Regions from separate parts of the Companilactobacillus paralimentarius genome, predicted to be linked through region 1. Evidence: predicted binding sites of a transcription regulator. Region 1 holds the regulator's gene; the other holds the start of a gene.
The links. Region 1 encodes LexA, which represses DNA repair genes until DNA is damaged. Its sites were predicted from a motif close to CNAACANNTGTTNG; they were not measured.

Region 1 (5,872 bases):
AATCAAATAATCAAATACCAAAGTAGAAATACGGCAATTCAAAACACCTTTACCCGGTAACACTTCTTTTTTCTTGCCATTAAAGGCCGTTGCTTGATCTTTATAGACCATCAAAAGTTCATTTTCTTTGTCTGTTTTATAAACGTTCTTAGCTTTACCTTCATAAAGTAAATTATTTTCAGTCATGATTTACACATCCCAAATCGAATTTTTTTCAACAGAACTCTTTGTTTCTCGTAAATCGTCACTCAAAATTGTAATATGACCCATTTTACGATTATTTTTACTTTCAGCTTTACCGTAATCATGAAAATGCCATTCAGTGTGTTCTGGTAAAACTTCCTTAGCTGGCTGTAAATGCTGTCCTAATAGATTGACCATAACTGCTGATTGTAGAAGTCGAACTTTTGGCATTGCCAGATTACAAACACCACGGATATGAGCATCAAATTGAGAAATATTGCACGATTCAATTGTTAAATGACCTGAATTATGCGGACGTGGAGCAATTTCATTAACAAAAACTTCATTTATCGTAGAAATGAAGAATTCAATACACATAGTACCGACTAATTCTAAATTTTGAGCTAACTTCTCACCAATTTGGTAAATCTCATTTTCGGTTTCTGTACTAATCTCTGCTGGACAACTACTTAGGTGCAGAATATTATGACGATGAATATTTTCAATAACGGGGAAAATAGAAGTTTGTTGAGAACTATTAGCCGCGACAACAACTGAGACTTCTTTTTTCAAGGCAATCTTTTTTTCAACGATACAAGTTCCATGCATCAATAATTCTTCAATATCGGCATAACAAACCTTTTCAGGATCTTCGATCAGAATCTGGCCTTTACCGTCATAGCCACCACGAGTAGTTTTTACAATTACTGGAGTTCCTAATTTCTCAACAGCACGATGATATTCAAAAATATTATTGATAACAACATGCGGAACTGTTGAAAAACCACTTTTTTCAATAAAATTCTTTTCAGAAACGCGATCTTGAGTAATTGTTAAAGCCTTAGTACCCTGAGGCACTTCTGTATATTTTTTCACCTCATTGATTGTTTCAGCATCGACGTTCTCAAATTCATAAGTCAAAACATCACAACGCTTGGCTAATTCAATCAATTGAGCTAAATCGTCATATGCAGCAACAATTTGATCGTCGGAAACTTGTGCTGCTGGACAATTTGGCGTGGGATCGAGAACAATAACTTTATAACCCATTTCCTTTGCTGAAAAAGACATCATTTGTCCGAGTTGACCCCCGCCGATAATTCCGATGGTTGCACCCGGTAAGATTGTTTTAGTCAAGATTTTTCCCACTTTCCAATGACTTATCATGCATGGCCTTGGTGTAACCATTCAGAGAAAGTTCATAATCTTGATTTTGTAAAGCACAGATCTTTGTCGCCATGATGGCAGCATTCTTAGCTCCAGCTTCACCAATAGAGACTGTTGCCACTGGAACACCAGCAGGCATTTGGACAATTGACAATAAAGAATCCATCCCTTTTAAATATCTAGATGGTACTGGAACACCGATAACTGGCAAGCTAGTTGATGAAGCAATCATTCCTGGTAAATGAGCGGCGCCTCCTGCACCTGCTATTATCACTTTAAAGTTATTAGAACGTGCCGTTTTTGCAAAATCCAGCATCTCTTGAGGAGTTCTATGTGCTGAGATCACTTTGACTTCATAACTGACCTGTAAGTCTTTCAAAACATCAACTGTGTTCTGCATAACTTGTAAATCCGAAATTGATCCCATAACTATCGCTACATCACTCATTGGTTTTCCACCTTTCTGTCTTTGGTAACCAAATTCTATCAAGATATGAAAATTCTTTCAATACAAAACACGTATTTAATTCAATTATTTTTAATTAATATTCGCATTTATCGTTTTCATTTAGATTTTTTTAGATATTATTAATATCATAGTTCGTAAATAAAGAGCAATTGATTTTTTAGACAAAAAAATAGACGATACACATATTAAAATATGCATATCGTCTATTAATTTAACTTACTACTTCTTTTTTTGTGATGCTTTCATAGTACTCATTAATTGGTTAAGTTTCTTTTGTGATGGTTTTTGTCCCATTTGAGCCATCATTTGCTTAATCATATCTGCGCTGATTGGTGGATTATCTTGGAAGTACTTCTTCATATACCATCTGGCAATAAAGAATCCACCAACTAAACCGATTAATAAGGCTATAATACCAACGATTATTGTTGTTCCCATTTATGTTTCACCCTTTCCATACATCTATTAATATTACAAAAAAATCACTCTAATTGAAAGTGTTAATCGTCACGTAAACCTTTTTTACGTTGAATCTCTCTAACTTTCTCCGGTGTGACCTCATTTCCTTGCTTATCAAACACACGTGTCATTTCAAGTTGGGATCTAAAACTGGCACGAAAATTCTTCAAATATTCTTTTCTAAGTTCGGCTTGTTGATCTTCTTCTTCTTTAGTAATAGTTCCATCTTTAGCCTTATGAGCTAATTTATTAATTTTTTTGAGCAATTCTTCTTGTTCGTTCATAATTTTAACTCTCCCCATTATATCGAACACTTGTTTGAACTTGTATTCATATTTTGATACAATCTAATTAAGATATTAACAATGAGGTGTTCTAATGTCAAAAGCTGAAGGCTCTAAACAGTCACAAATTCTACAATGTATTTATGATTATTTAGATGAACATGGATATCCGCCCACTGTCAGAGAAATCTGCGAAGCTGTAGACTTATCATCTACATCAACGGTACATGGTCATCTATCTCGTCTTGAAAAAAAAGGTTTTATTCAACGTGACCCTACTAAACCTAGGGCAATCGAACTTACTGGTGCAGGTTTAAATTCCATCGGTATCAAATCAAAACAAATTCCTATCCTCGGTACTGTTGCTGCTGGACAACCAATCACAGCTGAACGTAATCCCGATGGATATTTTCCAATTCCACCTGACTTAAATCGTGATTCTGGTGAATTATTCATGCTTGAAATTCACGGAGAAAGTATGATCAATTGTGGTATTTACAATGGTGACCACGTTATAGTACATGAACAAAATTTTGCCAATAATGGTGAAATTGTTATCGCTATGACTGAAGATATCGAAGCCACTTGCAAGAGATTCTATCAAGAAAATGGACATTACCGCCTACAACCTGAAAACGATACAATGGATCCAATTATCTTAGATAACGTAGAGATACTTGGTAAAGTTGTTGGATTATATCGTTCACAAATTTTTTAAATCACTCTTTTGCGGAGTGATTTTTTTATTATCTGCAAAACTTCTTCTATAATAGATAATAATTTAACCACGAGGGAGAAATTATGACTGAATTCTATCTCATCCGTCATGGACAAACTAAAGCCAACGTGATGAAAATGAAACAAGGCAATATTAATACCGAAATGACTTACTTAAATGATCACGGTCAACAACAAGCCCAGACTCTGGCTCAGAATTTTGATATCAGCTTTGCAGATCGTATTATCTGTAGCCCTTTAAAGCGTGCTCAACAGACAGCTACAATTTTGAATAAACAGGCCAATTTACCAATCTCTTATGATAAAAGATTGGTGGAAATATCTTATGGACAATGGGACGGACAAAAAAATGCTGATTTAAAGAAAATTCATCCTGATGCCTACAATGAATATTGGAATGACGTTTTACCATTCTATACGAAGTATGCCACCGATGGAGAACGATTTGAAGACGTTGTTACACGGGTACACGGCTTTTTAGAAGATGCCCTGAATAAATACCCCAATGACAAACTTATCTGCGTTACACACGGTTTTACTGTTAAGGCCGCCGCGTTAGATGTTCTTAAACCCCAGGACATGATGAGTATCCCCGAGCCTCGAAATACTAGTGTTACTAAAATTGTTGCAACTCCAAAAGATCAAAAATTTTACTTGGAATATTTCAATCAGATTTTCAATTAAATATATAAAAAAATAAACCATCATTGAATTATAAAATTCAACGTGATGGTTTATTTTTTGAAGTTTAGTTGCATTAAAATGTATTAATTAGATGTCGCGACGACGTTCCTTAATACGAGCAGCCTTACCTGTACGAGCACGTAGGTAGTAAAGCTTGCTACGACGTACACGACCATGTCTGATAACTTCAATTTGTTCTACACGAGGTGTGTTCAATGGGAATGTTCTTTCAACACCAACACCATTACTCATCTTACGTACAGTGTATGTAGCACTGATACCTGAGCCATGTCTCTTGATTACGACACCTTCGAATAATTGAATACGTTCACGAGTACCTTCAACAACCTTAGCATGTACACGAATAGTGTCACCGCTACGGAAGTCAGGAATGTCAGAACGTAATTGTTCTTTTGTAATATCTTGAATTAATTCATTCATGAATAATTTCTCCCTAATTCGACACTCTTATATATCTCTGACATACAGCGGAATATCGTTAATATGTGTCCAAACACTCTTACAATGATACTTTATTTGGACGAACTTGTAAACTATATATTTTGACGAATTTTTCTGAGTAATTTCTTTTCTTCATCCGTCAGCTTTGCAGTTTCCAATAAATCTGGTCGACGTTCCAAAGTTTTTTTCAAGGCTTGTGTTAATCTCCAAAGACGAATCTTTTCATGATCACCACTTGTCAAAACATCTGGAACCTTCTTACCACGGAAATCAGCTGGTTTAGTATACTGTGGATACTCTAACAAGCCGTTCGAAAACGATTCTTCCTCAGCAGAAAACGAATTACCTAAAACTCCAGGTACAAAACGTAATGTCGCATCAATCATACTCATAGTGGGTAATTCACCACCAGTCAAAATATAATCACCGATTGAAACTTCATCCGTAACTAGATCTTTAACTCGTTCATCAAAACCTTCATAGTGTCCACAAATAAAAACTAATTGATCTTCTTTAGCAAAGTCACGTGCCATTTTTGTATTGAAAGTTTTACCAGCTGGATCGAGTAGGACTACCCGTTTCCGACCTGGCTTTTTCGTTTCGACATAATCCATAGCATCGTAAATTGGTTGAGCTTGCAAAAGCATGCCTGCCCCACCACCATAGGTTGTATCGTCAACATGATGCTGTTTATTCGTTGTAAAATCACGAAAATCAACTACATCAATATTAACGAGTCCCCTTTCTTGAGCTTTACCAATCAAAGATTCATTTAGCGCCTGAAACATTCTTGGAAAAATGCTTAAAATTGTAATATCCATTAATCTATCAATCCATCCGGTATTTCGACTTCAACAATTTGCTTGTCGAGATCAACATTCTTAATAACATCTTCAATATAAGGCAATAAAACTTCCTTATATTTAGTTCCTTTTACAACCCAAACATCGTTTGGACCTAATTCCATGATCTCAGTAATCTTTCCAATTTCACCAAGGTTTTTATCCACTACTTGCAAACCAATGATTTGCTTATAAAGAAATTCACCCTCGTTTAATTCGGAAGTTAATTCACCACTAGCAAAAAGTTCTGATTTAACATACTTTTCAACATCGTTGATGTTGTCATATCCCTTTAGTTTCAAAAGAACAAAATTCTTATGTTTACGAGCTGACTCTACTGTGAATTCTTCACTAGAATTATTCTTTTTAAAGACTAACTTAGAACCTGCCTTGAAACGATCTTCTGGAAAATCTGTAATTGGAACGACTCTTAATTCACCTTTAATACCATGCGTATTGACGATAGTACCAACTCGATATAATTTTTCGGTCATTTTTCCTCCGTGATAAATAAATAGGACCCTGACAAAACATCGTTTTATCTGGCCCCATCAAAATAACTATTTTGTAAACTTGCTTTCATG
Region 2 (5,872 bases), 1.3 Mb from region 1:
TATTAGCGCTCCCACCTAAAACGCTTTGGTAATAATCCATCGGCGACAAAGTGGCTGAAAATAACACTGCTCCTAAGCCAAGATCCAATGACTGATCAATAAAATGACTGGGATCGAGACATAGCTGTTTAACAATAAGATGTTTATTATCTATAACAATCCGGGTCTTGTACGTATCGTTATACAACGCTCCAATTTTGACAAAAGTCAGACAATCGAAGAAATAGTCTTTGGCACTATCCAAAAAGTCGGATGGCTTTTGATCTTGCATCCATTCACCCATAAAGTCATCAAACTTACCTAAAATTTTCAAAAGTTCATCAGGTGCATCTGAAGTTATCTTTTCTTCTAAATCATCGGTCTGTAGTTGTTTCTTTATTTGATTGAAGACGCGTCGAACTTTTTTCAACTGTTTCTGAAAATCTTTACTTGTTTTAGTTTCAATCTTTTTAGCCATCTTCAATAATGAAGTAATCTTAAAATCACTTATTTCCGCTGAATACATTGACCGTGAACGACTGACCAAATTATGAGCCTCATCAATTAGGAAAAAATTATCCGTATCTTTTTCGACAAAAAAGCGTTGTAAATAGACTAGCGGATCAAACAAATAATTGTAATCACAAATAATAACATCACAAAATAATGATGCATCCAGTGAAAACTCAAAGGGATCAACGGTATGCTTCCTTGCATATTTCTCTACAATTTCACGCGTAATGGCATCCTCATTAGTTAATAAATCAGCTAAGGCTGGCTTCAACCGATCATAATAACCAATCATGTATGGATCTTTTTCTGGTGGCACATCTTGTTCTTTAAAACGTATTTTATCTTTAGCCGTCAAGGTAATACTCTTCAACTGGAGTCCTTTTTTTGACATCAAATCAATTGTTTCTTCAGCAACTCGCCTGGTACTCTGTTTGGCGGTTAAATAGAATAATCGTTGAATTCTTTCCTCTCCCATTGATTTAATGGCCGGAAACAAAGTTGAGATAGTCTTGCCAGTTCCAGTTGGTGCTTCGACAAAAAGACGCTTTTGATAGTAAACCGTTTTGTAAACAGCCGCCGCCAACTCATGTTGACCAGTTCGAAATTTATCAAACGGAAAAGATAATTGTTGAATCGATTGATTACGAGTTTTTCGTAATTTAGCTCTTAGAACTAACCAATACTCGTATTCTTCTATTAAATTTTGAAAAAAATCATTCAATTGATCACGTTCAAAAGTTTTGTCATCGCTTGTTATTGTTTCAGTACTGACTTGAAAATAGGTCAGTCGTAAATCAACGTGTTTTAACTCTGGATGTTCCTTCAAAATAATATAACCATAAACCTTAACCTGTCCCCAATAGAGTTCCAATGTGTTGTCACTTAATTCGTCGAAGGGTTGGTCCGAAGTTTTGATCTCTTCTATTAGAATACTTTTATCTGTCGTAGTTATTCCATCGGCACGTCCTGAAATGACGTACTCAGTATCGTTCATGGTTACTTCAGTCTTTAGATAGACTTCACTTTCGTAATCGGTATTCTTTGAACGTGTTTTTTGTAGTCTACGATGGATTCGGGAACCGTTTTGAGCCGTATTTTGACTATTCTTATTTTCCATTAAGTCACCGCTACGCAGTACAAACTCAACTAACTGTCGAATTCCAATTTTAGTTGCCATAGACTACCTCCTCAAATTACTATTTAACATTGTAAAACATACGTTCGATTTTGTCTGTAGACAATTTATTGTAAAAGTTAGTTCAATCCTACTCATTTCTCAGCTACTTTTTATAATAAAAAAACCATATAATTAATATTATTAATTCAGTTAGGGATGTATTTCATGCAGATTAGTACCGAGGATGTTTTAATCGATTCACTAAATAAGCTTTTAGAACGCAAATCAGTTGATAAAATCACCGTTAAGGATATCGTCTCTGAATGTGATCTAACTAGACAAACATTTTACAATCATTTCTCCGATATTTATGCACTGGTGGAATACTCTGCCTGCCAAAACGCTAAAAAATATTTGGATGACGCTTCTGACTATGACAATTGGCAAGAAGGTTTTTACAATATCATGGTCAAAATAAAAGAAAATAAGACCATTGCTCAAAATGTTTATCATTCCATTTATCGTGACTTAATGGAAAAATATATCTATGACGTACTTTACGGTTATATCATTCAAATCGTCGAAAAACAGGCCGAAGGTATGTCCGTTTCACAAAATCATAAAGATTTCATTGCTCATTTCTATAGTCTTGCTTTCATCGCCGTTATTTTCGAATGGATCAGTGACGATATGAAGGGTGATCCTGAGGAAATTGTCGAGCAAATTGGCGTTTTAATCCATGGTGATTTCAAAAAGGCTTTAAATAAATACGCTAAATAATTTTACAGATATTGGGAAGTGTAAATAATATTTACACTTCTATTTTTTTGTCAATTGTTCATTACTGGAGTTTATTTTATCTTGAATGCAAGGACAAAGTTCCTTTGACATTTTCGAAAGAAGGCAACAACAATGAACATTTATAAAACAATGTATCATCCCCACAAACCAGCCGGTATTGATGACCGCAAAGCCAATATTATTGGTGGAGGAATCGCCGGATTGGCAACGGCAGCATTCTTAATTGATGATGCTAAAATGCCTTCTCGTAATATTACTATTTACGAGAAGAAGCCTGTTATGGGTGGTTCTATGGACGGAACTAAAGGTAATGAAGGTTATCTTTGCCGTGCTGAACGTGAACTAGAACCTTATATGGAATGTCTCTGGTATCTCTGCAGCAAGATCCCTTCACTTGAAAATGAAGGCAGAACTGTACTTGATGATGTCGTTGACTTCAACCGTGATGAACCAATTCACACTGAGGCCAGAGTTATCGTTAACCAAGGAGAAATTGACGGACAATATCATAATTATAAGATGCCTCAACGTTATGTTACCGCTATGGCTAAAATTGTTTCTTCAACTGAAGAAGAATTAGCTGACAAACGCATCGATGAATTTTTTGACAAAGATTTCTTCAAAACTAATTTCTGGACTTGCTTCCACAGTCAACTAGCCTTCAAACACTACCACAGTGCCATCGAATGTCGTCGTTACTGGCAAAGATTTACTTTCATCAACCGTCATGAATACCTTGAAGGTTTCATTCATACTAAATATAACGAATATGATGCAATTATTTTACCTATCGAAAGATGGTTGATTGATCATGGAGTTCACTTCGTTAACAACTTCTCAGTTTACGACCTAACTCTTGATACAAAGAACGACACTGTTGAAGCAATTCTTGCCCACCAAAACGGTCAAGATGTCACTATTCCCGTAAGCAATAAAGATTTAGTCTTCGTTACTAGCGGTTCAATCAGTGAAAATAGTTGCTTTGGTGATAACCACACTGTTGCTAAGACTAATACTGATACTGAAGATATGGGTACTTTCACCATTTGGAAGAACATAGCCAAGAAGGATGACAAATTTGGACATCCCGATAAATTCTTGGGCCAAATCGACCAAACAAAGTGGATTTCCTTCTTCCCTACTGTCAAAGGCTATCCTGAATTCTTCAGACGTATCGAAGAATTATCCGGAAGTAAAGCCGGTACTGGTGGTTTAATGACTTTCAAGGATTCAAATTGGGATATGTCATTTGAAATTCACCACAAACCATTCTTCCCTTATCAAGCTGACGATGAAGAAGTTGGTTGGGGATATGGTCTTTACGGCGAAAACGTTGGTAACTATATTAAGAAACGTATGTGGGATTGTACCGGTGACGAAATTATGACTGAACTTCTTTATCATTTAGGTATGTTGGACATCAAAGATGAAGTTCTAAAACATACTTACATGTCAACAGCCATGATGCCTTACGCAACCAGCCAATTCATGCCTCGTAAATTAGGCGATCGTCCTAAAGTAGTTCCCGACGGCTGTACTAACCTAGCTTTCTTAGGTCAATTCGTTGAAGTCGATGACGATGTTGTCTTCACTGTTGAAACTTCAGTTAGAACTGGTTTGGAAAGTGTCTATGAATTACTTGATGTCGATAAAGATGTTCTTGAAGTTAACCCTTCAAGATACGATATCAGATACTTGTTAGAAAGAGTTAAACGTTTCAACGGTATCAAGGGTAAGATTACACCTGATATGTTGCCACAATTAACTCCGGATCAACTCCCTGCTGTGACTCAAGAACTATTGCACTACGTAAATAATATTCCACCATATTATACGATGTACCTTGGACGCGACAAGACTGTTCCATACAAGGAATCAATCTTGCATCCCAAAGCACCACACAGTAAATAAACTCTAACAAGCAAATAGCCAGTAACTCGATTTTGAGTTGCTGGCTATTTTTAATATCTATTGAAATTTAAATTAGATTAAACCGCCTTCGACGTCTTTACTTTATTTAATTTGTCCAACTAAAATTGTTGATCCAACTGTTATTTGCTTTACTTGGTTCCAATCTATCAAACTACTATCAATATTGAACAATAACGGCGTCATATTGATAAAAGCACTCCGTTCTTCTTCAGAGACGTTATACGTCCTTGTAGCGTCGATTTGATCCACTAGCGTACAATGTTCCTCAAAGTAATCTAAAACCTTCTGATTGGAGTATTTCTCCTGCTTCAATTGGTCTTTAGCTTGCTGACGTAATTCCTGAACGTGATACTCATTGGGAATAACCTTCAAAACATATCCTGCTGGCTTTAAAATCCTACTAAACTCACCATAGTTAGCGGGAGAAAAGATATCAATGATTCCATCGATCCTTTGAGCTTGTATTGGTAAATGGGCTAAATCTCCGATAAACCATTCAACTGGAGTGTTAGGTCCCTTAGCTGCTAATTGAATCGAATCTTTAGAAATATCAAAAGCAAAGACATCCTTATTTTCTAATTCAGCAATTTTTTTCGAATAGTAACCTTCACCACAACCAACATCGAGTGTACTTTGAATATTAAGATCCTGAATCAATTTCACAATTTTATCGGCAATATGATCGTACATTCCATGCTCCAAAATCAAATGACGATTTTCAAAAGATTCCAAATCATAATTTTTCTGTTGTTTACTATTTAACACAAAATCGACGAAACCCTTTTTGGAAATATCGAAGGTATGATTTTGATTACAAGTTAAACTGTTCCCTACTAAATTCAATTTTTCTCCACAAATCGGACATTGAAAATATTCACCGCTGTTATTAAATTTTTGAATCTTATTATTCATTAAAAGCACCTATTCTTCTGCTTTTGATATCAACTGAGGCATCGCACTGTCTAAAAATTTTTGTGCAAAATCATCGTCATATATCCAAGCATTAATTTGATTTTTAGCTAAGATCAACGGCATTCGATCATGAATTTTGACCATTGATTCATTCGGTTTGGTGGTAAAAAGAATGCTTTGAGCCACACCATCAAACTGATTGTAACAACCAGCAATAAAGAGTGTCTCGGGATCATTACTGAAATTAAATTTATATTTCTGTTTTGTTTTATTCCACTCAAAGAAACCAGTTGTTGGATAAACGCAGCGGCGTTTTTTAAATGATTCCGCAAACATTTGTTTTTGTTGAACCGTCTCCGAACGAGCATTGATGATTGATTGTCCCGTTTTAAAACCTGGGAATCCCCATTTCATGCCCACAACTTGTACCATTTTTTCTCCAGCAATAATCAGTGCTGTCTCATCAGTTGGAAAGACTTCACCAACTTTAGGATTGTAACCTGCATCGACTGCCAATTGATAAATTCGTTTTATTTCAGGATTCTGATCTGGTTGAAACATATAACGTCCACACATAATTATCCTCCCGCTTTCACTTATAATTAATTATGCAATAAA

Region 2: a site for LexA is predicted at 1,703-1,716, ahead of ACI6PB_RS11435 (ATP-dependent DNA helicase). Genes of this name have one in related genera too.

What each region holds. Positions count from the first base shown of each region.
Region 1 covers NZ_OY724131.1:1,019,668-1,025,539, reverse strand. The annotation lists gene purC (phosphoribosylaminoimidazolesuccinocarboxamide synthase) at 1-186, opposite strand, end outside; gene purK (5-(carboxyamino)imidazole ribonucleotide synthase) at 190-1,320, opposite strand; gene purE (5-(carboxyamino)imidazole ribonucleotide mutase) at 1,313-1,798, opposite strand; gene ACI6PB_RS04835 (YneF family protein) at 2,039-2,257, opposite strand; gene ACI6PB_RS04830 (DUF896 domain-containing protein) at 2,320-2,562, opposite strand; gene lexA (transcriptional repressor LexA) at 2,657-3,280, shown strand; gene ACI6PB_RS04820 (histidine phosphatase family protein) at 3,364-3,984, shown strand; gene rplS (50S ribosomal protein L19) at 4,072-4,425, opposite strand; gene trmD (tRNA (guanosine(37)-N1)-methyltransferase TrmD) at 4,539-5,267, opposite strand; gene rimM (ribosome maturation factor RimM) at 5,267-5,782, opposite strand; gene rpsP (30S ribosomal protein S16) at 5,849-5,872, opposite strand, start outside.
Region 2 covers NZ_OY724131.1:2,314,438-2,320,309, forward strand. The annotation lists gene ACI6PB_RS11435 (ATP-dependent DNA helicase) at 1-1,669, opposite strand, end outside; gene ACI6PB_RS11440 (TetR/AcrR family transcriptional regulator) at 1,835-2,389, shown strand; gene ACI6PB_RS11445 (oleate hydratase) at 2,522-4,321, shown strand; gene ACI6PB_RS11450 (methyltransferase domain-containing protein) at 4,424-5,254, opposite strand; gene ACI6PB_RS11455 (SOS response-associated peptidase family protein) at 5,264-5,830, opposite strand.